DNA from 3 places in the Streptomyces sp. NPDC002566 genome. Region 3 is predicted to be linked to each of the others. Evidence: riboswitches for the same ligand, from Rfam matches in the RefSeq annotation. Region 3 holds a riboswitch; each other region holds the start of a gene.
What was found. A riboswitch is a leader RNA that binds a small molecule or an ion and turns the genes downstream of it on or off. The one in region 3 is predicted to bind S-adenosylmethionine.
Positions count from the first base shown of each region.

Region 1: another riboswitch for S-adenosylmethionine. It lies ahead of ACFYXA_RS14660 (aminotransferase class V-fold PLP-dependent enzyme); the one in region 3 lies ahead of thrC (threonine synthase).
Region 2: another riboswitch for S-adenosylmethionine. It lies ahead of ACFYXA_RS04680 (putative leader peptide); the one in region 3 lies ahead of thrC (threonine synthase).

Region 1 is NZ_JBIARD010000003.1:411,138-418,308, forward strand. It holds gene ACFYXA_RS14640 (NYN domain-containing protein) at 1-1,028, opposite strand, end outside; gene ACFYXA_RS14645 (hypothetical protein) at 1,065-1,304, opposite strand; gene ACFYXA_RS14650 (rhomboid family intramembrane serine protease) at 1,486-2,220, shown strand; gene ACFYXA_RS14655 (Lrp/AsnC family transcriptional regulator) at 2,217-2,498, shown strand; gene ACFYXA_RS14660 (aminotransferase class V-fold PLP-dependent enzyme) at 2,635-3,996, opposite strand; SAM riboswitch class IV at 4,178-4,294, opposite strand; gene trpD (anthranilate phosphoribosyltransferase) at 4,368-5,432, opposite strand; gene ACFYXA_RS14670 (cytochrome bc complex cytochrome b subunit) at 5,551-7,171, opposite strand, start outside; gene ACFYXA_RS14675 (Rieske 2Fe-2S domain-containing protein) at 7,170-7,171, opposite strand, start outside.
Region 2 is NZ_JBIARD010000001.1:1,090,087-1,097,257, reverse strand. It holds gene ACFYXA_RS04700 (GNAT family N-acetyltransferase) at 347-694, opposite strand; gene panD (aspartate 1-decarboxylase) at 718-1,137, opposite strand; gene ACFYXA_RS04690 (vanadium-dependent haloperoxidase) at 1,296-2,558, opposite strand; gene ACFYXA_RS04685 (putative leader peptide) at 2,614-2,688, opposite strand; SAM riboswitch class IV at 2,903-3,016, shown strand; gene ACFYXA_RS04680 (putative leader peptide) at 3,051-3,167, shown strand; gene ACFYXA_RS04675 (ABC transporter substrate-binding protein) at 3,373-4,989, shown strand; gene ACFYXA_RS04670 (ABC transporter permease) at 4,993-5,952, shown strand; gene ACFYXA_RS04665 (ABC transporter permease) at 5,949-6,866, shown strand; gene ACFYXA_RS04660 (dipeptide ABC transporter ATP-binding protein) at 6,848-7,171, shown strand, end outside.
Region 3 is NZ_JBIARD010000005.1:121,888-129,058, reverse strand. It holds gene ACFYXA_RS22185 (NADH:flavin oxidoreductase) at 1-48, opposite strand, end outside; gene groL (chaperonin GroEL) at 306-1,928, opposite strand; gene ACFYXA_RS22175 (cold-shock protein) at 2,300-2,503, opposite strand; gene ACFYXA_RS22170 (MoaD/ThiS family protein) at 2,956-3,231, opposite strand; gene thrC (threonine synthase) at 3,295-4,602, opposite strand; SAM riboswitch class I at 4,621-4,768, opposite strand; gene ACFYXA_RS22160 (glucosyl-3-phosphoglycerate synthase) at 4,948-5,919, shown strand; gene ACFYXA_RS22155 (trehalose-6-phosphate synthase) at 5,984-7,171, shown strand, end outside.

The DNA.
Region 1 (7,171 bases), on a different contig from region 3:
ATCTGCGGATAGCCGGTCTTGGTGACGTTGTAGCCGTCGACCACGAGATGGGCCTGCGGCAGCGCGAGCAACTGGTCGAGGATCGCCGGGTCGTTCTCCGACAGGGCGCGCGCGGCGATGTCCTTCGGGGTCATCCGCCCCGGTTCGACCGCGTCCACGGTCTGCGCCGGACGGACCGACACCGGCGGCAACGCCAGTTCCCTGCGCAGCCCTTGGGCCGCGTCCAGCACGGTGTCCAGCAGCAGCCGCACCCGCATGTCCTCGACGCTGCGGCCCTCGCGCGCCGCCCGCCGCGCGGCCTCCAGGGCGGCCTCCGCCTCCCCGAGCCGGGCCTTCAGCCGCCGCGACTCGCTCTCCGCGGCGGACACCTGCGCCTGCCCCTCGGCCCGCTGGGCCTCGGCCTGTTCCTGCGCCTTGCGCAGCGCCGCCTCACCCCGCTTGACGTCGCTGAGGGCCGAACGCAGCTTGCGCTGAAGCGATTCCGCTTCCTTCTTCACCGCGTCCAGCTCGACGCGCAGCCGCTCGGTCTCGGCCCGGGTGTGCTCACGGGCCTGCGCGAGTTCCTCCCGCAGCCGCTCCAGCTCCGCCCGGCTCTCCTCGTCGGCCCGCTCGGCGTCCGCGCGCTGCGCCTCCTCGCCGGCAGCCGTGACCAGCTTCACCCAGTCGACGGGCCGCAGTACGTAGGCCGCGGCCGCCACATCGAGCGGATCCGCGGCCGGGGGCGGCGAGCCGGAGTCGAGGGCGCCGGCGAGTTCCGGCTGCGCCTCTCTGAACTTCTCGGCGATGCGCTGCCGGAACAGCGTGTCCGTCTCCAGCGCGGCCGCCATCGCGTTGCCCGCGAACTTGGCCCGGCGGTTCGGGGCGAACCGGGCGTACTGCCGCAACTGGGCGGGCAGTTCACCGACGGTCAGCCCGCCGAAGGCGTCCGAGACGATCTGCACGACCCGGCGGCGCACGCCGTCGGGCAGCGGACGGTCGAGCACCTCAGCGGCGCCGTCGCCCGGCCCCCCGCCTGCGCTCTCCACCATCCGTCACACCCCACTAGCTGTGCGGGCCCTGCTCCCTCAGGAGCCGGCGCCCGGCCTGTCGACGAGTTCCACCTGGTCCACGGCGTTGCACCAGCGGCACCGCACCGACTCGATGGTCTCACTGACCACCTCGCGCTCCTCGACGTTCGGCTCACCCGCCAGATCGAGGTGCACGTACTCGACGACCTTCGACGAGCGCGTCACGTCGAACCGGGTGAGATTGCCGCACAGCGTGCAGCGCCACCGCGTCGTGGCGGTCGGCAGGGGAACCGTCATCGTGACTGTCCGCTTCCTTCTAGTGTCGGTCTTCCGCTGGTCGGGCACCCACCGGACGCCCCGGGGGGCACCCTGTGCGTGTGGCTCGTAACCCTACGGCCTGGCGGGTACTCGCCGCCCATCCGTCCACGGCGGCGAGGCGGTACGGGGGTGTGCGTCCCGTTACGTCATGCTCTGGTCCATGATCAGCGACTGGAACGGGGCTCTGGACCGGGCGATCCGGCACCCCGCCGCACCGGTGACGTACACAACGATCGCGCTGTGCTGTGTGCTCTTCGCGATCAGCCCCGCCTCCGGCCTCAATCCCGCGTACGGCTCCGGCGAGGAGCTCGCGGCCGCGCAGCGGGCCTACTTCCGCCGCTGGGGCGTCATCCCGGCCGACCTGTTCGACGGCTCCCCGCGCGCCCTCCTCACCCCGGCCACGGCCCTGTTCGTCCACGGGACCTGGGTGCACCTGCTGGGCAACATGCTCTTCCTCTACGTCTTCGGGGCGATGACCGAGCACCGGATGGGCCGCGTGCAGTTCTCGCTGTTTTTCCTCGGCTGCGGCTACCTCGCCCTGTCGGGGTACGCCGCCGCCAACGCCGGCTCCGGACAGCCCCTGGTGGGGGCGTCCGGGGCGATCTCGGCGATCCTCGGCGGGTTCCTGTACCTGTTCCCCCGGGCGCGGGTGACCAGTCTCCTGCCGTTCCTCTTCTTCCTGCCGCTGCGGTTCCCCGCGTGGGTGGTGCTGCCCTTCTGGGCGGCGCTGCAGTGGCTGGCGGCGGGGCGGGCCGGGCCTGGGCCCGGGGTGGCGTACCTGGCGCACCTGATGGGGTTCGGCCTGGGCTTCGGCTACGCGTGGGCCCGGTTCAACGTGCCCACTAGAGTGAAACCCGCCCCGACTCCGTCCCCCGAGGGAGAGAACCAGCCGTGATCACCGCGATCGTCCTCATCAAGACCAGCGTGGACCGGATTCCCGAGATCGCGGAGTCGATCGCCTCACTGGAGTCCGTGAGCGAGGTGTTCTCCGTGACCGGGACGTACGACCTGATCGCCATGGTGCGGGTGCGCCGGCACGACGACCTCGCCGAGGTGATCCCGGGGCGGATCAGCAAGATCCCCGGTGTTCTCGGGACGGACACGCACGTCGCCTTCCGCACGTACTCCCAGCACGACCTCGAGGCCGCGTTCGCCATCGGGCTGGACTCTTAGGGCGTTCGCCCAGGCGTCTGCGGGGCGTGGATCGTGCGCGGCCGGCGGCCGGCGGTGGCTGGTCGCGCCCACGCGGCGAAGCCGCATATCGACACAGCCCCGCGCCCCCAAGGCGTCGCCCCCGACGTCCGCTGCGTCACACCGCCGGTACGCAGCGGCCGTCTTCCGTCCTGTACTGCCACTTCGCGCCCTCGGTCACCAGTTCCCGCACCGCGTGGACGAAGCGGTCCACGTGCTCGTCCGGGGTGCCCGCGCCGAAGCTCACCCTGATGGCGTTGAGGGACTTCTCGCCCGGGGCCGCCTCGGGGGCTCCGCACTCGCCTTGGGTCTCGGGGTCCGTGCCCAGCAGGGTGCGGACCAGGGGGTGGGCGCAGAAGAGGCCGTCGCGGACGCCGATGCCGTACTCGGCGGAGAGGGCGGCGGCGAAGTGGGAGCTGTTCCAGCCCTCGACGACGAAGGAGATCACGCCGACCCGCGGGGCGTCGTCGCCGAAGAGGGAGAGGATCCGGACCTCGGGGACGTCCGCGAGGCCCTCGCGGACCTTGGCGATCAGGTGCCGCTCGCGGGCGACCAGCGTGTCGAAGCCGGCCTCGGTGAGGGCCTTGCAGGCCGACGCGATGGAGTAGGCGCCGATGACGTTCGGTGAGCCGGCCTCGTGGCGGGCGGCGCTGTCGTGCCACTCCACGTCCACTCCCCCGTCCTCGCGCCGGGTGACCTTGCGGCTCGCGCCGCCGCCGGCGAGGTAGGGGTCGGCGGCCCGGAGCCAGTCGGCGCGGCCGGCCAGGACGCCGGAGCCGAACGGGGCGTACAGCTTGTGGCCGGAGAAGGCGACCCAGTCGACGTCCAGGTCACGGACGGACACCGGGTGGTGGGGGGCCAGCTGGGCGGCGTCCAGGACGATCCGGGCTCCCTGCGCGTGGGCGGCGGCGGCCAGCTCCCGTACGGGCCACAGCTCGCCGGTGACGTTGGAGGCGCCGGTGACGCAGACCAGGGCGGGGCCCTGGGGGTCACGGGCGGCGAGGGCACGCTCCAGGGTCTCGACGGCCTGGCCCGGGGTGCGCGGGGCGTCGAGGTAGGTGACGCGGGCGTCCCGCCAGGGCAGCAGCGAGGCGTGGTGCTCGGTCTCGAAGACGAAGACCTGGCAGCCGGCGGGCAGGGCCGCGGCGAGCAGGTTCAGGGAGTCGGTGGTGGAGCGGGTGAAGACCAGCTGGTCGTCGGCGCGGCAGTCGAGGAACTCGGCGACCGTCCGGCGGGCGTTCTCGAACAGGTCGGTGGAGAGCTGGGAGAGGTAGCCGGCGCCGCGGTGGACGCTGCCGTAGTACGGCGCGTAGGCCGCCACGTCGTCCCAGACGCGCTGGAGGGCGGGGGCGCTGGCCGCGTAGTCGAGCGCCGCGTAGGCGACTTCGCCGCCCGTGACGAGCGGGACGGTGACGTCCCCGCCCAGAACGGGCAGCGGGGCACAAAGCGACGGGGCGACGGCAGCGGTGGAGACGGACATGGCGGAACTCCCGTGAGAGACAGGCGGATTCACCACGCGAGCGGATGCGGCTCAAGCGCGGGAAAGGGGTGAAAGGGGTGTGCGGAGGCGGGGCTCTGCGGCCCTATCGCATTCGCTTGCTCACGGAAGGCTCCCTCGATGACCAGGATCCCTGGGCTGTGCTCATCTCAAGAGCGTGAGGGATCCGCGCTTGCCGAGGACCTCGCTGCCCACGGCCTGGTCTTCACCCGGGGCACCCCGCCACGGACGGAGGGTTGCCGGACAGTCGGCCGGGGCCTCATGACTGTCACTCATGACCTGCCAAGGAACGTACGCGATGGGTTCGCGGTCCCGCAACCCGTGTCCGGATCGCGGGACCGCGTCACGTCCGGCTACGCGTTGCTGGCGGCCACCCAGCGCTCCAGCGCGCGCTTGGCCGCGCCGGAGTCGACGGACTGCGCCGCCTTGTCCATGCCGGCGCGGAGCTGCTCGGTGAGCGGCGCGTCCGAGGGGTCCAGCGCCACCAGGGCCGCCGCGGAGTTCAGCAGGACGGCGTCACGGACCGGGCCCCTCTCGCCGTCCAGCAGCCGGCGCGCGACCTCCGCGTTGTACGAGGGGTCGGCGCCGCGCAGCGCCTCCACCCCGACCAGTTCGATGCCGACGTCCCGCGGGTCGAAGGTCTCCTCGGTGACCTTGCCGTCGCGGACGACCCAGACCCGGGAGGTGGACGTCGTGGTCAGCTCGTCGAAGCCGTCGTCGCCGCGGAACACCAGCGAGGAGTTGCCGCGTTCGGCGAAGACGCCCGCGATGAGCGGGGCCATCCGCGGGTCGGCGACGCCCACCGCCTGCGCCTTCACCCTGGCCGGGTTGGTCAGCGGGCCGAGGGCGTTGAACGTGGTGCGGATGCCCAACTGGCCGCGCGCGGCGGCCACATGACGCAGCGCCGGGTGGAACTTGATCGCGAAGCAGAAGGTGATCCCGGCCTCCTCGGCGACCTCGGCCACCCGCCGCGGGGTCAGTTCGAGATTGACGCCGAGCTTCTCAAGAACGTCGGAGGCGCCGGACGCGGAGGACGCGGCCCGGTTGCCGTGCTTGACGACCTTCGCCCCGGTGCCGGCGATGACGATCGACGACATCGTGGAGATGTTCACCGTCTTCGCGCCGTCGCCTCCGGTGCCGACGATGTCGACGGTCCGCCCGGGCACGTCGATGACGTTGGCGTGCGCGTACATCGTCCGGACCAGGCCGGTGATCTCCTGGACGGTCTCGCCCTTGGCGCGCAGCGCCACCGCGAACCCGGCGATCTGCGCGTCGGTGGCCTCGCCGCGCATGATCAGGTCCATCGCCCAGGCCGTGTCGTCCGCGGAGAGGTCGCGGCCCTCCAGCAGGCCGTTCAGCAGAGCGGGCCAGGAGCGGCCCGCCGCGGTGTCGCCTCCAGCGGGGGTCACAGCGCTCATAGGGCCGCTCCTGGGTGTCGTAGAAGAGTGCGGTCCCACCCTATCCAGCCGCGGGGAACCGAAGGGCCCCGTCCGAACACCGGACGGGGCCCTTCAGTGTGGTGTGGCGACGCAGTGATCAGTGGTGGCCGTGGCCGCTCGTGATCTCCCGGTACTCCTCGACGGTCGGCTTGGCGATCTGGTTCTCCTCGCCGTAGTACGCCTTGCTCAGCTTGGCGCGGACCTTCTCGGAACGCTTCACCTTGCGCTCGACGCCGTTCTCGTCGACCGTGGGGCCGATCTCGGCGGGCTGGTACTGCTCGTGCGCGGTGAGCGTGTACAGGGCCTCCTGGCTGAGCGGCTCGTGCACCTCGATGAACTCACCGTGCGGCAGGCGCTTGATGGTGCCGGTCTCGCGGCCGTGCAGCACCTTGTCCTTGTCGCGGCGCTGGAGGCCGAGGCAGATCCGCTTGGTGACCACGAAGGCCAGCACCGGTCCGGCGAAGAAGCCGATCCGGACGAACCAGGTGACCGCGTTGATCGACAGGTGGAAGTGGGTGGCGACGATGTCGTTGCCACCGCCGATCAGCATGATCACGTAGCCGGTGATCCAGGCGACGCCGAAGGCCGTGCGGGTCGGGGCGTTGCGCGGACGGTCCAGGATGTGGTGCTCGCGCTTGTCGCCGGTGACCCAGGACTCGATGAACGGGTACAGGGCGATCACACCGAGGAACAGACCGAAGAGCACCAGCGGGACGAACACGCCCAGGACCAGCGTGTGACCCCAGATGTTGATCTCCCAGCCCGGCATGGCGCGGATCAGGCCCTCGGCGAAGCCCATGTACCAGTCGGGCTGGGCGCCGGTGGACACCTGGTCCGGACGGTAGGGACCGAGCACCCAGATCGGGTTGATGGACGCGATGCCGGCGATGGCCGCGATGGCGCCGAAGACCAGGAAGAAGAAGCCTCCGGCCTTGGCCATGTAGACCGGCAGCAGCGGCATGCCGACGACGTTCTTGTTGGTGCGGCCGGGACCCGCGAACTGCGTGTGCTTGTGGTAGAAGACCAGGATCAGGTGGCCGACCACGAGCCCGAGCATGATGCCCGGCAGCAGCAGGATGTGGATCGAGTAGAACCGCGCGACGAAGTCGCCGCCCGGGAACTCCCCGCCGAACAGGAACATCGAGATGTACGTGCCGACGATCGGCACGGACAGGATCGCGCCCTGCGTGAAGCGGACACCGGTGCCGGAGAGCAGGTCGTCCGGGAGCGAGTAGCCGGTGAAACCGGTGAACATGCCCAGGACGAACAGCAGGAAGCCGAACAGCCAGTTGATCTCACGCGGCTTGCGGAACGCGCCGGTGAAGAAGACGCGCATCATGTGCACGAACATGCCGGCGAGGAAGATCACCGCGGCCCAGTGGTGGATCTGCCGGATCAGCAGACCACCGCGCACATCGAAGGAGATGTGCATGGTCGAGTTGAACGCCTCGGACATCAGCTGTCCCTGGAGGGGGACATAGGAGCCGTGGTACTCCACCTCGTTCATCGACGGGTGGAAGAACAGCGTCAGATACACACCCGTGAGGATGATGATGATGAAGCTGTAGAGGCAGATCTCGCCCAGCATGAAGGACCAGTGGTCCGGGAAGATCTTGCGCATGTTGGCCTTGGCCAGGGAGTAGATCCCCAGCCGACCGTCGGCCCAGTCGGCGACCCGCTCACCTGCGGGCGCCTTGCGGCGGTCGTCCTTGTTGCTC
Region 2 (7,171 bases), on a different contig from region 3:
ACGGATCCGGGGCCGGAGGCGGCCCCGGGTGGGGCGGGGCCGGGGGCGGCCCCGGGTGGGGCGGGGCCGGGGGCGGCCCCGGGTGGGGCGGGGCCGGGGGCGGCGTCGGGTCCGGGCCGGGGGGCGGCTCGGGCGGCGGCACCGGGGTGGGGTACGGCTCGGGTGCCGGCGTGGGTCCGGGCGGTACGGGGTCGGGCTGCGGGTTCGTCATGGTGTCCTCCGGCCATGGAGTGAGCGTGGCTCTGGACTCCTCCCCCGCGTACCCGGGGGCGGCGCGGACAGTCACCCGGTGGTGGCAGCGGGTACGCCCGGGCGGGCCCGCCCGCTTGCCGCGCCGGGGGCCGGGTCAGAAGCGGCCGGGGTGGGCGCGCAGCCAGTCCTTCGCGGCCTCGAGGAGGGCCGGATCGGCTGCCGGGGCCTCCTCGGGGTGCCGCTCGGCCCACTTCACGACGTACGGGCACAGGGGCGCGACGACGACGTCCTCGCGGGCGGCGACGGCGTACAGCTCGCGCGCCAGCGAGCCGGCGATGCCCTTGCCCTCGTGGGCCGGCTCGACGATCGTGTGCACCGGGACCAGGGCGCGCCCGGGCGATTCCAGCACGAAGTACTCGATGCGGCCGACGACTTCGTCGCCGTCGCCGAGGGCTTCGAGGCGGCCGGCCGCACGGTCGTCGCGGATCCGGATGTCGCTCATGGGCACGCTCCTGGTGCGGGGGTTCAGACGGACACGGCCTGCGGACTGCGCTCCTGGTCGGAGCCCGGCACCGGCTCCGAGGGGTCGGCGCCCAGGGCGACGATCCGGTTGTCGCGGTCCACGTGCACGACCCGGGGCCGCAGGGCACGCGCCTCGGCGTCGGTCACCTGAGCGTAACTGATGATGATCACCAGGTCCCCGGGGTGCACGAGATGCGCGGCGGCCCCGTTGATCCCGACGACACCGGAGCCCCGCTCCCCCTCGATGACGTACGTCTCCAGCCGGGCCCCGTTGGTGATGTCGACGATATGGACGAGCTCACCCGGCAACAGGTCGGCGGCGTCCAGCAGATCGGCGTCGATGGTCACGGATCCCACGTAGTGCAGGTCGGCCTGGGTGACGGTGGCTCTGTGGATCTTGGACTTGAACATGGTGCGCAGCATTTTCAACTCCTGGAAGACGGCTCCCTGCCTGCTTTGTGCAGGTCAAGGGCTGGGCCCAGCCTATATCCGTCCACTGGAGGCACATCGAGATCTGGGTCACGTCGGCGTCGACGCAGAGGACGCGGCCGCGGCCGCCGGGTGGCCGCGTCCCGAATCGTTCACGGCGCGCCGAGCAGGCGTTCCGCGTTGCGCAGCGTGTGCCCCGCGACCCGCCTGCCGAGGGCGAGGCCGGCCACGTCGGCCGAGCGGGTGTGGATGCCGGAGTAGACGCGGGCGTCCTCGTTCTCCTGGGACAGCTGACTCCAGGCCGTGTATGTGCGCGTCACTCCGGGGGCGGTGGGGCTGGTCAGCTCGAACGGTGCGGTCGACGGCCCGGTGAGCCCCGTGAGGATCGTTTCCGCCGCGCCCGAGTAGGTGTTGTGGCCGCTGGGGTAGTCGGGGTGGGCCGGCGTGACGTGCAGCGGCGTCCAGTCGGGGTCGGGGTCGATCGTGCCGGTGCGGATGGCCGTGACGGGGCGCCAGCGCAGGTACGCGTACTTGGTGTCGGAGGTGGCGATCTGCGTGTCCACCAGGGCGATGTGGAACAGCGCCACCAGCGCGGCCCGTGCGGGGACGGAGCGTGGCGACCGGGCCAGGGCGACCCTCAGCGGCTCGGTGTACAGCGTCAGCGAGGAGCCCAGCCAGAAGGTGGCGGTCTCGGTCTGCAGCGCTGTGCGCACGGTGCTGTCCACGGCCCCGTACGCCCGTACCTCGGCCAGGTCGGCACGGTAGCGCGCGGAGTCCAGGGCGGGCGGTGCGGGCAGCCGGTACTGGTCGGGGCCGTTCAGCACGAAGGGCCTCGCGAGCCGGTTGCCGTACTGTGCGGCGGGGGCGTAGGCGGGCGGCGTCGGCTGCCACACGCCGGGAGCCGCGGGCGGCACGGTGAACGGCGCGTTGACCGAGGCCGGGTCGAGACCGTCGCCCTCGCGGGAAGCGAGAGCCAGCCGTGCCTGGCGCGCGCCGGCCGCCACGCCCTTCGACTTGGCCGGCCCGTCCGGGACGCGGTCCAAAGTGGTGCGCAACGCGGCATCCAGTTCCTGGGTGCGGGACGGGACCAGGGCCAGCAAGGCGTCGTGTACGGCGGACGCCAGGGCCGCGTCCTGGAAGTCCCTCCGGTCGACGCCGGGCGGCACCTCGCGGGTGGCTCGGGTCGCCGCGAGCCAACTGATGGCCCAGGTACGGTTGTTGGTGATCTGAGTGGCAGCGCCGGCGGCCGCGATGGTGGCGGCTGTCAGGTCGTACCAGTCGAGCGCCACGGACGGGCGCGACGTCTGTTCGTCCGCCACGGCAGCCGTGGCGGACGGGACGGTGACGGAGGCGGCCAGCAGGGCGGCCGAGCCCAGCGTTCGCAGGGCGGAGCGGCGGGTGGTGAGCGGGCGCACGGGTACTCCCTCGCGGATATGCGGTGACTGCTGTTGACCGGGGCGCAGGTGAGGGTCAGCTACACAGCGCGGCGGCGACACGCAGCAGATCGACGGCGCGCCGCCGGGTGAACCGCAGGGAGATCGGCATGCCGGGGACGCTATCCAGGCCCCAACCCCTGGTCAACCAAGGGAGGTTGCCCGCCTGACATTGCAACGACGGCTTCGCGTCCCCGCCATACGCCCGTTACCCGAGTACCTTTCGAGACGAGGCGACGGCTCGTCTCTCGACCTTGACGGGCGACCACGTCCGTGGGCAGGGCCGGCATTGACGTACGACAAGAGCCCTCCGTACGATCACGAACGGCATTGAGTGTCAGCGTCAAGCCCTGGCTCGCTGACCGGCAACCCTCCCGCGCGGTGGGGTGCTCCAGGTGAAAGCCCGGCGGGATCACCGACGATCTCCGCAAGCGCGTGGCCTCGTGACCGGGGCCGGAAAAGTGGAGGGCCGGTATGCGGCACGGTGGTGACGTCAGTGCCCGCTTCGCCGGCGCCACCGTGTTCTCCCGGCTCTCGCGTCGGCGCCACATCGACCTCAAGCGCTCGACCAGCTGCCTCTGTCAGGCCTGACGGCCCCTTCGCCGCCGCCGGTCGTAGTCCGGCATGCGCCGGTCGTCACCGCACCCGCCTGTGGCTGACCCCCGCTCCGCCCTGATCCCTGTCTGCACAGCGCCGCCCCGCCACCGGTCTTGTACCGGCTCCGGGGCCGCACACCCCTGCACGGTCGTGCTGTACAGCGCCTCCATGCCTGGTGACACGAGTAGGAGAACCCTCCGTGAACGCACTTTCGGCTTTCAGAGCCCCCCGCTGGGCGACGCTCGCCGCCCTGCTGACCACCAGTGTTCTGCTGACCGCCTGCGGTTCGGGCGACGACTCCGGCAGCGGAAGCGGCCTGCCGGCGTCCGGTGGCACCCTGACCTTCGCGGTGGGTTCCGACGCCGGCTGCGTGGATCCACAGCAGGTCGGCAGCAACGAGAGCATCTACTCGGTGCGTCAGACCGTGGACTCGCTGACCGACCAGGAGCCCAGGACCGGCAAGATCGTGCCCTGGCTCGCCAAGAGTTGGGACATCAACGCCGACGCCACGGAGTTCACCTTCCACCTGCGCTCGGGCGTCACCTTCAGCGACGGCTCCCAGCTGACCGCGCAGGTGGTCAAGGACAACTTCGACGCGGTGCCGAAGCTCGGCGCCCTCGGGGTCCTCGCCCAGGGCTATCTCAGCGGCGTCAAGAGCACCGCCGCGGTGGACCCGCTCACCGTCAAGGTGACCTTCAAGCAGCCCAACGCACAGTTTCTCCAGGCGACTTCGACCCACTCGCTGGGCATCGAGTCGTCGGCGAGCGTGAAGAAGACCCCGCAGCAGAAGTGCAGCGACGGTGTGATCGGGTCGGGTCCGTTCGTGCTCAAGCAGTACGTCCAGAACCAGTCGATCACTCTGGCCAAGCGCACCGGATACGACTGGGGCTCCTCGCTGTGGTCGAAGAAGGGCGAGGCCTACCTGGACAAGCTGGTCTTCAAGGTCGTCCCCGAGGCGGGGGTGCGGGCGGGCAGCCTCCAGTCCGGGCAGGTGGACGCGATCAGCAGCGTCGGCAAGGCCAATGAGGCGGCACTCGGGGGCGGTCAGGTCACCCTGCTGCGCCGGGCCAACCCCGGCGTGGTCTTCGGGCTCGGCGTCAACAACTCGCGACCGCTGCTCAAGGACGTGAAGGTGCGTCAGGCGATCCTGGCGGCCATCGACCGCAAGCAGATCGCCGACACCGTGTTCCCGACCGGCACTCAGTCGGCGACCAGCGTCCTGGCGCACACCACGCCCGGCTACGCCGACCTCTCCTCGGACCTCGCCTTCGACGCGGCCAAGGCGAAGTCCCTGCTGGAAGCGGCCGGTTGGAAAGCCGGCAGTGGCGGCATACGCGCCAAGGACAGCAAGAAGCTGAGCCTCACCATCAGCTGGTTCCCCAACGCCGCCACCAACCAGCCCGCACTGGAACTGGTCCAGCAGCAGCTGAAGGCCGTCGGGATCGACGTGGTGCTCAAGCAGGGTCAGGTCAGCCAGTTCGCCACCACGCTCCAGGGCGGTGACTTCGACCTGGTGTGGAGCAACGTGACCCGCTCCGACCCGGACATCCTGCGTACCTCCTTCTCCACCCGGCTGGCCAACTTCTACCGCCTGCCCGCCACTTCCCTGGACACGGCGCTGTCGGGCCAGGCCGCGACCACGGACACCGCCAAGCGCGAGCGGCTGGTGGACGAGGCGCAGAAGCTGATCGTGCGGAATGCGTACAACGTTCCGGTGGTGGAACTCCAGACCCAGCTGGCCGTGTCGAAGAAGGTGCACAGCCTCGACTTCGACTCGGGCAGCCGCGTCCAGTTGCACGACACCTGGATCGGCTAGCCCATGGGCGGCTATGTGATCAAGCGACTGGCACAGGCGGTCGGGGTGCTGTGGGCGGCGTACACGGTGTCGTTCCTGGTACTGAACTGGCTGCCCGGTGACCCGGTCACCGCGATGGCCGGTGCCGGGATGGACTCGGGGGACGTCGACCCGGCCCGGCTGGCCGCACTGCGGCACGAGTACGGCTTCGACAAGCCGGTGCTGGTGCAGTACGCCGACCATCTGGGACGCGCGGTGAGCGGGGACTTCGGCGACTCGGTCGCCACCGGCCGCCCGGTCACCTCGACGCTGGCCGACGCGCTGCCGCAGACCCTCCAACTGACCGGTGCCGCTCTGCTGTTGGCGATACTGCTCGGCGGTGGTCTGGCCGTACTGGCGACCTGCACCGCCCGGCGCTGGCTGCGGCAACTGCTGTTGTCGTTGCCGCCGCTGGGGGTGTCCGTCCCGACGTTCTGGGTGGGGCTGCTGCTCGTCGAGACGTTCTCCTTCCGGCTGCACTGGTTCCCCGCGTTCGGCAACGACGGCCTGAAGGGGCTGGTGCTGCCGGCCCTGACACTGGCGGTCCCGACCGGCGCGCAGGTCGCGCAGGTGCTCGCCAAGAGCCTGCTCACCGCACTGGACCAGGCGTATGTGGAGACCGCGCGGGCCAAGGGCGCCGGCCGGTGGCGGGTCCATCTGCGGCACGCGCTGCGCAACGCGTCCCTGCCGGCGCTGACGGTCGTCGGCCTGCTGGTCGGGCAGTTGATCGCCGGTTCGGTGGTCGTCGAGACGGTGTTCTCCCGCGACGGCCTCGGGCGCGTGACCGCGGCCGCCGTCACCGCCCAGGACATCCCTGTGGTCCAGGGGGTCGTGGCCTTCGGGGCGCTGGTCTTCGTGACGACGAACCTCGTCATCGACCTGGTCTACCCACTCCTCGACCCGCGGATCGTGGTGGCCTCGGGCAGAAGGGCGGCACTCGCATGAGCCAGAGCCTTGTCGACGACCCGGCCGAGGCGGCGCTGGGACTCGCCCGCCCGGTCGAGGCGGGGTCGGAGCCGGGACGCCGCGTGGATGTACGGCGGCTGCTGCGCTTCGTGGTGCGCCGCCCGGGTCTGCTGCTGTCGGTCGTCGTCCTCGTGCTGGTGGCGCTGGCCTCGTTCCGGCCCGGCCTGTTCACCTCGCAGGACCCGCTGAAGGGCGTGCCGTCCCAGAACTTCCGCGGCCCGAGCGGCAGTCACTGGTTCGGCACCGACGAGCTGGGCCGCGATGTGTTCTCGCGGGTCGTCCATGGTGCCCAGCTGTCCCTGAAGGCCACGCTGATCGCGGTGCTGGTGGCGTTCGTGGTCGGCGGACTGCTCGGGGTGGTCGCCGGGTTCGTGGGCCGCTGGGTGGACGACGTACTGATGCGCTTCGTCGACGTACTGCTGTCCATCCCCGCGCTGTTCATGTCCCTGGCCCTGGTCACCGCGCTGGGCTACGGCACGGTGAAGGTGGCCGTCGCGGTCGGCATCGCCAGCGTCGCCTCCTTCGCCCGGGTCGCCCGCGCGGAGGTGCTCCGAGTGCGGCAGGCGGTGTTCGTGGAGGCCTCGCGTGCGAGCGGGGCGCGCTGGTACTCGGTGCTGGGCCGGCATGTGCTGCCCAATGCGGCGGGCCCGGTGATCGTCCTGGCCACCCTGGACTTCGGCTCCTCCATCCTGGCCGTCTCCGCCCTGAGCTTCCTCGGCTACGGCGCTCCCCCGCCGGCCCCGGAGTGGGGCACGTTGATCTCCGACGGCCGCAACTACCTCGCCAACGCCTGGTGGCTGACCGCACTGCCCGGCCTGGCGATCGCCGCGACCGTGCTGGCCACCAACCGCATCGCCCGCGCGCTGGACGGCGAATGGTCCCGGCAGCCATGACCGACGAACGTGAGAACGGTGACGACGTGACCACACCACTGCTGGAGATACGCGGCCTGTCGGTGTCGTACCGCACCCGGGGCGGCACGATCCCGGCCGTCCGGGGCGTGGACCTCGACGTGTGGCCGGGACAGGTGACCGCGGTCGTCGGCGAGTCGGGCTCCGGCAAGAGCACCACCGCGCACGCGATCACCCGGCTCCTGCCGACGAACGGCCGTATCGACGCAGGCACGGTCCGTTTCGGCCGGCACGACCTCGCCGCCCTGTCGGAAGCCGAACTGCGCACCGTACGCGGAGCACGGATC
Region 3 (7,171 bases):
GGACAGGATCTCGGCAGCGCGGGTGGAAGTGGGCGGGGTGACGCTCACGTGGGGCTCCTCACGACGTAACCATTGGTATGTGCATATGCATTCAGTTCCTGCGAACGGTTCAACCGGCCGGGACGCCTCCCGCATTCCGGCTCACGACCACACCACCCTGTGATCCCGCCCACGCCCCCGCACACACCGGCCGCCCGCCCCCGGAGGCCGGCCGCGGCAGCCGAAACGCCCGAGGGCGGCACCCCCTGCGTCAGCAGGGAGTGCCGCCCTCGGCCCGAAGGACAGGCGATCAACCGTCAGGTCGATCAGAAGTCCATGTCACCGCCCGGCATGCCGCCGCCGGCCGGGGCCGCGGCCTTCTCCGGCTTGTCGGCGATGACGGCCTCGGTGGTGAGGAACAGCGCGGCGATCGACGCGGCGTTCTGCAGCGCGGAGCGCGTCACCTTCGCCGGGTCGATGATGCCCTCGGCGATCATGTCGACGTACTCACCGGTCGCGGCGTTCAGGCCGTGGCCGACCTGGAGGTTGCGGACCTTCTCCACGACGACGCCGCCCTCGAGACCACCGTTGACGGCGATCTGCTTGAGCGGGGCCTCCAGCGCGAGCTTCACGGCGTTGGCGCCGGTCGCCTCGTCACCGTCGAGCTCCAGCTTCTCGAAGACCTGGGAGGCCTGCAGCAGGGCCACGCCACCACCGGCGACGATGCCCTCCTCGACGGCCGCCTTCGCGTTGCGGACGGCGTCCTCGATGCGGTGCTTGCGCTCCTTGAGCTCAACCTCGGTGGCCGCGCCCGCCTTGATGACGGCCACGCCGCCCGCGAGCTTCGCCAGGCGCTCCTGGAGCTTCTCGCGGTCGTAGTCCGAGTCGCTGTTCTCGATCTCGGCGCGGATCTGGTTCACACGGCCCGCGACCTGGTCCGAGGAGCCGGCGCCGTCGACGATGGTGGTCTCGTCCTTGGTGATGACGACCTTGCGGGCCTTGCCCAGGAGGTCCAGGGAGGTGTTCTCGAGCTTGAGACCGACCTCCTCGGAGATGACCTCGCCGCCGGTGAGGATGGCGATGTCGTTCAGCATGGCCTTGCGGCGGTCGCCGAAGCCCGGGGCCTTGACCGCGACGGACTTGAACGTGCCGCGGATCTTGTTGACGACCAGGGTCGACAGGGCCTCGCCCTCGACGTCCTCGGCGATGATCAGCAGCGGCTTGCCCGACTGCATGACCTTCTCCAGGAGCGGGAGCAGGTCCTTGACGTTGGAGATCTTGGAGTTGGCGATCAGGATGTACGGGTCGTCGAGGACGGCCTCCATACGCTCCATGTCGGTGGCGAAGTACGCCGAGATGTAGCCCTTGTCGAAGCGCATGCCCTCGGTGAGCTCGAGCTCGAGCCCGAAGGTCTGCGACTCCTCGACGGTGATGACGCCTTCCTTGCCGACCTTGTCCATGGCCTCGGCGATGAGCTCGCCGATCTGGGTGTCGGCGGCGGAGATGGAGGCCGTCGAAGCGATCTGCTCCTTGGTCTCGACATCCTTCGCCTGCTCCAGCAGGGCACCGGAGACGGCCTCGACGGCCTTCTCGATACCGCGCTTGAGGGCCATCGGGTTGGCGCCGGCGGCTACGTTGCGCAGACCCTCCTTGACCAGGGCCTGGGCGAGGACGGTCGCGGTGGTCGTACCGTCACCGGCGACGTCGTCCGTCTTCTTGGCGACTTCCTTGACCAGCTCGGCGCCGATCTTCTCGTACGGGTCCTCGAGCTCGATCTCCTTGGCGATGGACACACCATCGTTGGTGATCGTGGGGGCGCCCCACTTCTTCTCGAGGACGACGTTGCGGCCCTTGGGGCCGAGCGTCACCTTGACGGCGTCCGCGAGCTGGTTCATGCCGCGCTCGAGGCCGCGCCGCGCCTCCTCGTCGAACGCGATGATCTTGGCCATGTGAAGTGGTCCCTCCAGGACTGGGGGTGATTCCTTCGGACCGCGCCCGCGCCCGCGACGGACGGCTCGCCGGCCTCGTGGTTCCTTCCCACCCGGCCTGCGGGCCTCACCGACCCGGTCCTTCGTTGTCACTCTCACCTTCAGAGTGCTAACGCCAATGATTAGCACTCGGCCATGGCGAGTGCAAGCGCCTTCGTCGGATACGCCGGGACTGTCGGCCATGCGCGAACACCGCCGGCGCCCCCGGAACCGCCGGGACGGGGCCGCGGCCCGGCCCGATGCGCGGCCGACGCGAGGGCCGGATCCACGGCCGGGCAGCACGAAGGGCCCGCACCCCCGTCGGCGGGGTGCGAGCCCTTCGTTTGAAACGTTCAGGCGGTGACGCGAACCATGTCGGCCTGCGGGCCCTTCTGGCCCTGCGAGATCTCGAACTCGACCCGCTGGCCCTCTTCCAGGGTGCGGTAGCCGTCCATCTGAATGGCGCTGTAGTGGACGAAGACGTCCGCACCACCGTCGACCGCGATGAAGCCGTACCCCTTCTCCGCGTTGAACCACTTGACGGTGCCCTGAGCCATGCCTAACTCCCCTATTACTGGCCCTTGCACAGATCCACACTTCGCGGATCCGGGTCAGACCTCACCCCCCAGTTGGTTGGGGGCGTGCGCCGGAACGCGTCGACCGCGGCTGAATGTATCTGTCCAACTGCCGTCTGCAACAGGTCAATCGGACGAGAATTCTGGACGCGCACCGTCCGGAAAGTGGTGAGAATTCGCCCGGATTCAGGGCAAGTCGGACTGCCCATACGTTACAAAAGCCGCAGAAGGCGCACACACTTTGGCTACTTCTTGTCGGACGTAAGGCAGAAATCAAAGGCTCCGGATCATTGAATCGGAGGCCGGTTCCCCAACTGTACCGCGCTCAACCACACTGAATTGCCCCCTCCGCTTCTCTCGCGGAGAGGGCAATTCGATGAACTCTCGGTAATCACTGTTACCGACGGTTACTACCGGCGGGTAGGGACCGCCGCTCAGCCACCCGCGACCGCCGGAATGATGGAAACTCCCGCACCCTCGGGCGTCGCCGTCTCGAGGCCCTGCTCGAAGCGGACGTCGTCGTCGTTCACGTACACGTTGACGAACCGGCGCAGCTTGCCCTGGTCGTCGAGAACGCGGGCGGCGATGCCCGTGTGGTTCTTTTCCAGGTCGGCGATGACCTCCCCGAGGGTCCCGCCCTCGGCGGTGACCTCGGCCGCTCCGCCCGTGTAGGTGCGGAGAATGGTCGGGATGCGGACGGTGACGCTCATGCTCAGGACCTCCGGTGAAGCAGACTGCTGACGGGCGCGGGGGCCGGTGCCCCGACGGACGGACTAGACGAGACCAGCCTCGCGGAACGACTCCAGGTTCGGCCGGATCGTCGCGGTGAGCCCCGTGCCGGCCACCGCGTCCAGGGTCTTCAGACCGTCCCCGGTGTTGAGGACGACGGTCGTCAGCGCCGGGTCCAGCACACCGTTCTCGATCAGCTTGCGCGTCACGCCCACGGTCACCCCGCCGGCGGTCTCCGCGAAGATCCCCTCGGTCCGCGCCAGCACCTTGATCGCGTCGACGATCTGCTCGTCGTTCACGTCCTCCACCGCGCCGCCGGTGCGCCGCGCGATGTCGAGCACGTACGGGCCGTCGGCCGGGTTGCCGATCGCCAGCGACTTGGCGATGGTGTCCGGCTTCTGCGGCCGCACGACGTCGTGCCCCGCCTTGTAGGCGACGGACACCGGGGAGCACCCCTCCGCCTGCGCGCCGAAGATCTTGTACGGCTTGTCCTCGACGAGCCCGAGCTTGATCAGCTCCTGCAGCCCCTTGTCGATCTTCGTGAGCTGGGAGCCGGAGGCGATGGGCACCACCAGCTGGTCGGGGAGCCGCCAGCCGAGCTGCTCGCAGATCTCGTACGCCAGCGTCTTGGAGCCCTCGGCGTAGTACGGCCGCAGGTTGACGTTGACGAAGCCCCAGCCCTCGCCCGCCGGGTCGCCGATGAGCTCGGAGCAGAAGCGGTTGACGTCGTCGTAGTTGCCCTCGATGCCGACGAGTTCACCGCCGTAGACCGCGGCCATGACGACCTTGCCCTGCTCCAGGTCGTGCGGGATGAACACGCAGGAGCGGAAGCCGGCCCGGGCCGCGGCGGCGCCCACCGCGCCGGCGAGGTTGCCGGTGGAGGAGCAGGAAAGGGTGGTGAAGCCGAAGGCGCGGGCGGCCTCCAGGGCCTGGGCGACGACCCGGTCCTTGAAGGAGTGGGTCGGGTTGCCGGAGTCGTCCTTGACGAACAGCTTGCCGGGCTCGACGCCCAGCTCGCGGGCCAGGTTGTCGGCCTGGACGAGCTTGGTCCAGCCGGGGTTGATGTTCGGCTTGTCCGCGACGTCGGCCGGGACGGGCAGCAGCGGGGCATAGCGCCAGATGTCGGCGGGGCCGGCCTCGATGCGCTTGCGGAGCTCCTCCGTGTCGTAGGAGGAGAAGTCGTAGGCGATCTCCAGCGGGCCGAAACACTCCTCGCAGGCGAAGACCGGGCCGAGGGGGACGCGGTGACCGCATTCCCGGCAGCTCAGCGCCGCGGCGGGGCCGAGATCGACGGCGGGGGCGGTGGTGCCGGTGGAAGCGGTGGTTCCGGTCGCAACAGTCTGCGCAGCCATGTGAGGCGAGGCCCTTTCTCCTCATCTTCCTCACGACGCATCTCGCCGTGAGACGGATTTGGCACCTTCCCGAGCCGGGAGCCCCGCCACGTCGATGTGACAAGAGCCGGCTGGAGGGTTGCCGGGGCTTCATCGGGCCGTGTCCCTCTGCCCCTCTGGATGAGCGGTATGCAGTTGTTGATCCCTGAACGCCGGATTGACCCCGGACATGCGATGGTCATCCGCGTTGTTCAAGACTGTAACCGACACCCCGGACAGTTGAGATAGTCGTCCGAAGCGCGAGACGGATCACACGGTCACCCCCTGTGCACCTGGTGTGATCGCGACAGTGAGGAGCCGCAGACCGTGCTGGAAGAAGTCGGGCACTGGCTCGCCACCCGCTCCTGGTCGGTGACCGATCGCCCGCTGCACAGAATCCTGGCCGCCAAGCGCGCCACGGGCCAGTCGGTGTCCGTGGTGCTGCCCGCACTGAACGAGGAGGAGACGGTCGGTGAGATCGTCGCGGTCATCCGTCATGACCTCATGCGGCAGGCCCCGCTCGTCGACGAGATCGTCGTCGTCGACTCCGGCTCCACCGACCGCACCTCCCAGGTCGCCGCGGCGGCGGGGGCGCGCGTCGTCCACCGGGACGCGATACTCCCCCGCATCCCGGCGCTGCCCGGCAAGGGCGAGGTGCTGTGGCGCTCGCTGCTGGTCACCACGGGCGACGTCGTCTGCTTCGTGGACGCCGATCTGCGGGAGTTCTCCTCCGACTTCGTGTCCGGAATCGTCGGCCCGCTGCTCACCGATCCCGGCGTGGACCTGGTCAAGGCCATGTACGACCGCCCCCTGGGCGCCGGAGCCGACACGCCCGCCCCCACCGGGGCGGCCGGCCAGGGCGGCCGGGTCACGGAGCTGATGGCGCGCCCGCTGCTGAACATGCACTGGCCGCAGCTCGCGGGCTTCGTGCAGCCCCTGGGCGGCGAGTACGCGGCCCGCCGCAGCCTGCTGGAGCGGCTGCCCTTCCCCGTCGGCTACGGGGTGGAGCTGGGGATGCTCGTCGACGCGCTGCACCTGGTCGGTCTGGACGCGCTCGCCCAGGTCGACGTGGGCGTGCGCAGGCACCGCCACCAGGACGGGCAGGCGCTCGGCCGGATGGCGGCGGCGATCTACCGCACCGCGCAGCTGCGGCTGGCCCGCGGCCACCTGGTGCGCCCCGCCCTCACCCAGTTCGAGCGCGGCGCGAACGGCTTCGAGCCACGCACCCACCCGGTGGACACCGAGGAGCGGCCGCCGATGGCGGAGATCGCGGAGTACGCCTCCCGCAGGGTGGCGTGAGCGACACCCCCTCGGAGGGCTTCCGTACGTTTGAGCGTTTCCCGCGCGGGCTAGGTTGAGGCGTATGGCTTCCACGGCTTCCCCGCACGACGTCGCTGCTCAGGGTGCTCAGGTGTTGGTCGCGTCCAACCGCGGCCCGGTCTCCTACACGGTCCGCGAGGACGGCTCGCTGCAGACCAAACGGGGCGGCGGCGGCCTGGTATCGGGCCTTTCCGCCATCGGCCCGGAGACGGGCGCCCTGTGGGTGTGCTCGGCCCTCTCCGACGACGACCGCGAGGCGGTCCGTCGCGGGGTAGGCGAGGACGGCGTACGGATGCTCGACATCCCCGCCGACGTGCACGCCGACGCCTACAACGGCATCGCCAACTCCGTGCTCTGGTTCGTCCACCACCTGCTCTACCAGACGCCGCTGGAGCCGGTGTTCGACTCCGGCTTCCGGCGCCAGTGGGCGTCCTACGAGACGTACAACCGCGCCTTCGCCGAGGCGCTCGCCGAGGAGGCGGCGCCGGGCGCGGCCGTCCTCGTGCAGGACTACCACCTGTGCCTCGTCCCCGGAATGCTCCGCGAGCTCCGCCCCGACCTGCGCATCGGCCACTTCTCGCACACGCCGTGGGCGCCCGTGGACTACTTCGGCCTGCTGCCCGCCGACGTCCGCCGGCAGCTGCTGCGGGGCATGCTCGGCGCGGACCGGCTCGGCTTCCTCACCCGCCGCTGGGCGGACGCCTTCACCGCGTGCTGCGACGAGTTCGCCGGCGGTCTCGACGGGACCGAGATCGGCGTGCACGGGCTCGGCGCGGACGCCGACTTCCTGCGCGCCCGCTCCCACGAGCCGGACGTCGACGAGCGCATGGCGGCGCTGCGCGAGGAGATCGGCACCGCCCCCGACGGCGGCGCCCGCCGGACCATCGTCCGCGTCGACCGCACCGAGCTGTCGAAGAACATCGTGCGCGGCCTGCTGGCCTACCGGCAGCTCCTCGACGACCACCCGGAGTGGCGCGAACGCGTCGTCCACGTAGCCTTCGCCTACCCCTCCCGCCAGGACCTCGCGGTCTACCGCGACTACACCGCCGAGGTGCAGCGGGTCGCCCGCGAGATCAACGAGTCGTACGGCACCCCCGGCTGGACCCCGGTGGTCCTGCACGTCAAGGACGACTTCGCCCGCTCCCTCGCCGCCTACCGCCTCGCCGACGTGGCTCTGGTCAATCCCATCCGGGACGGCATGAACCTCGTCGCGAAGGAGGTGCCGGTCGTC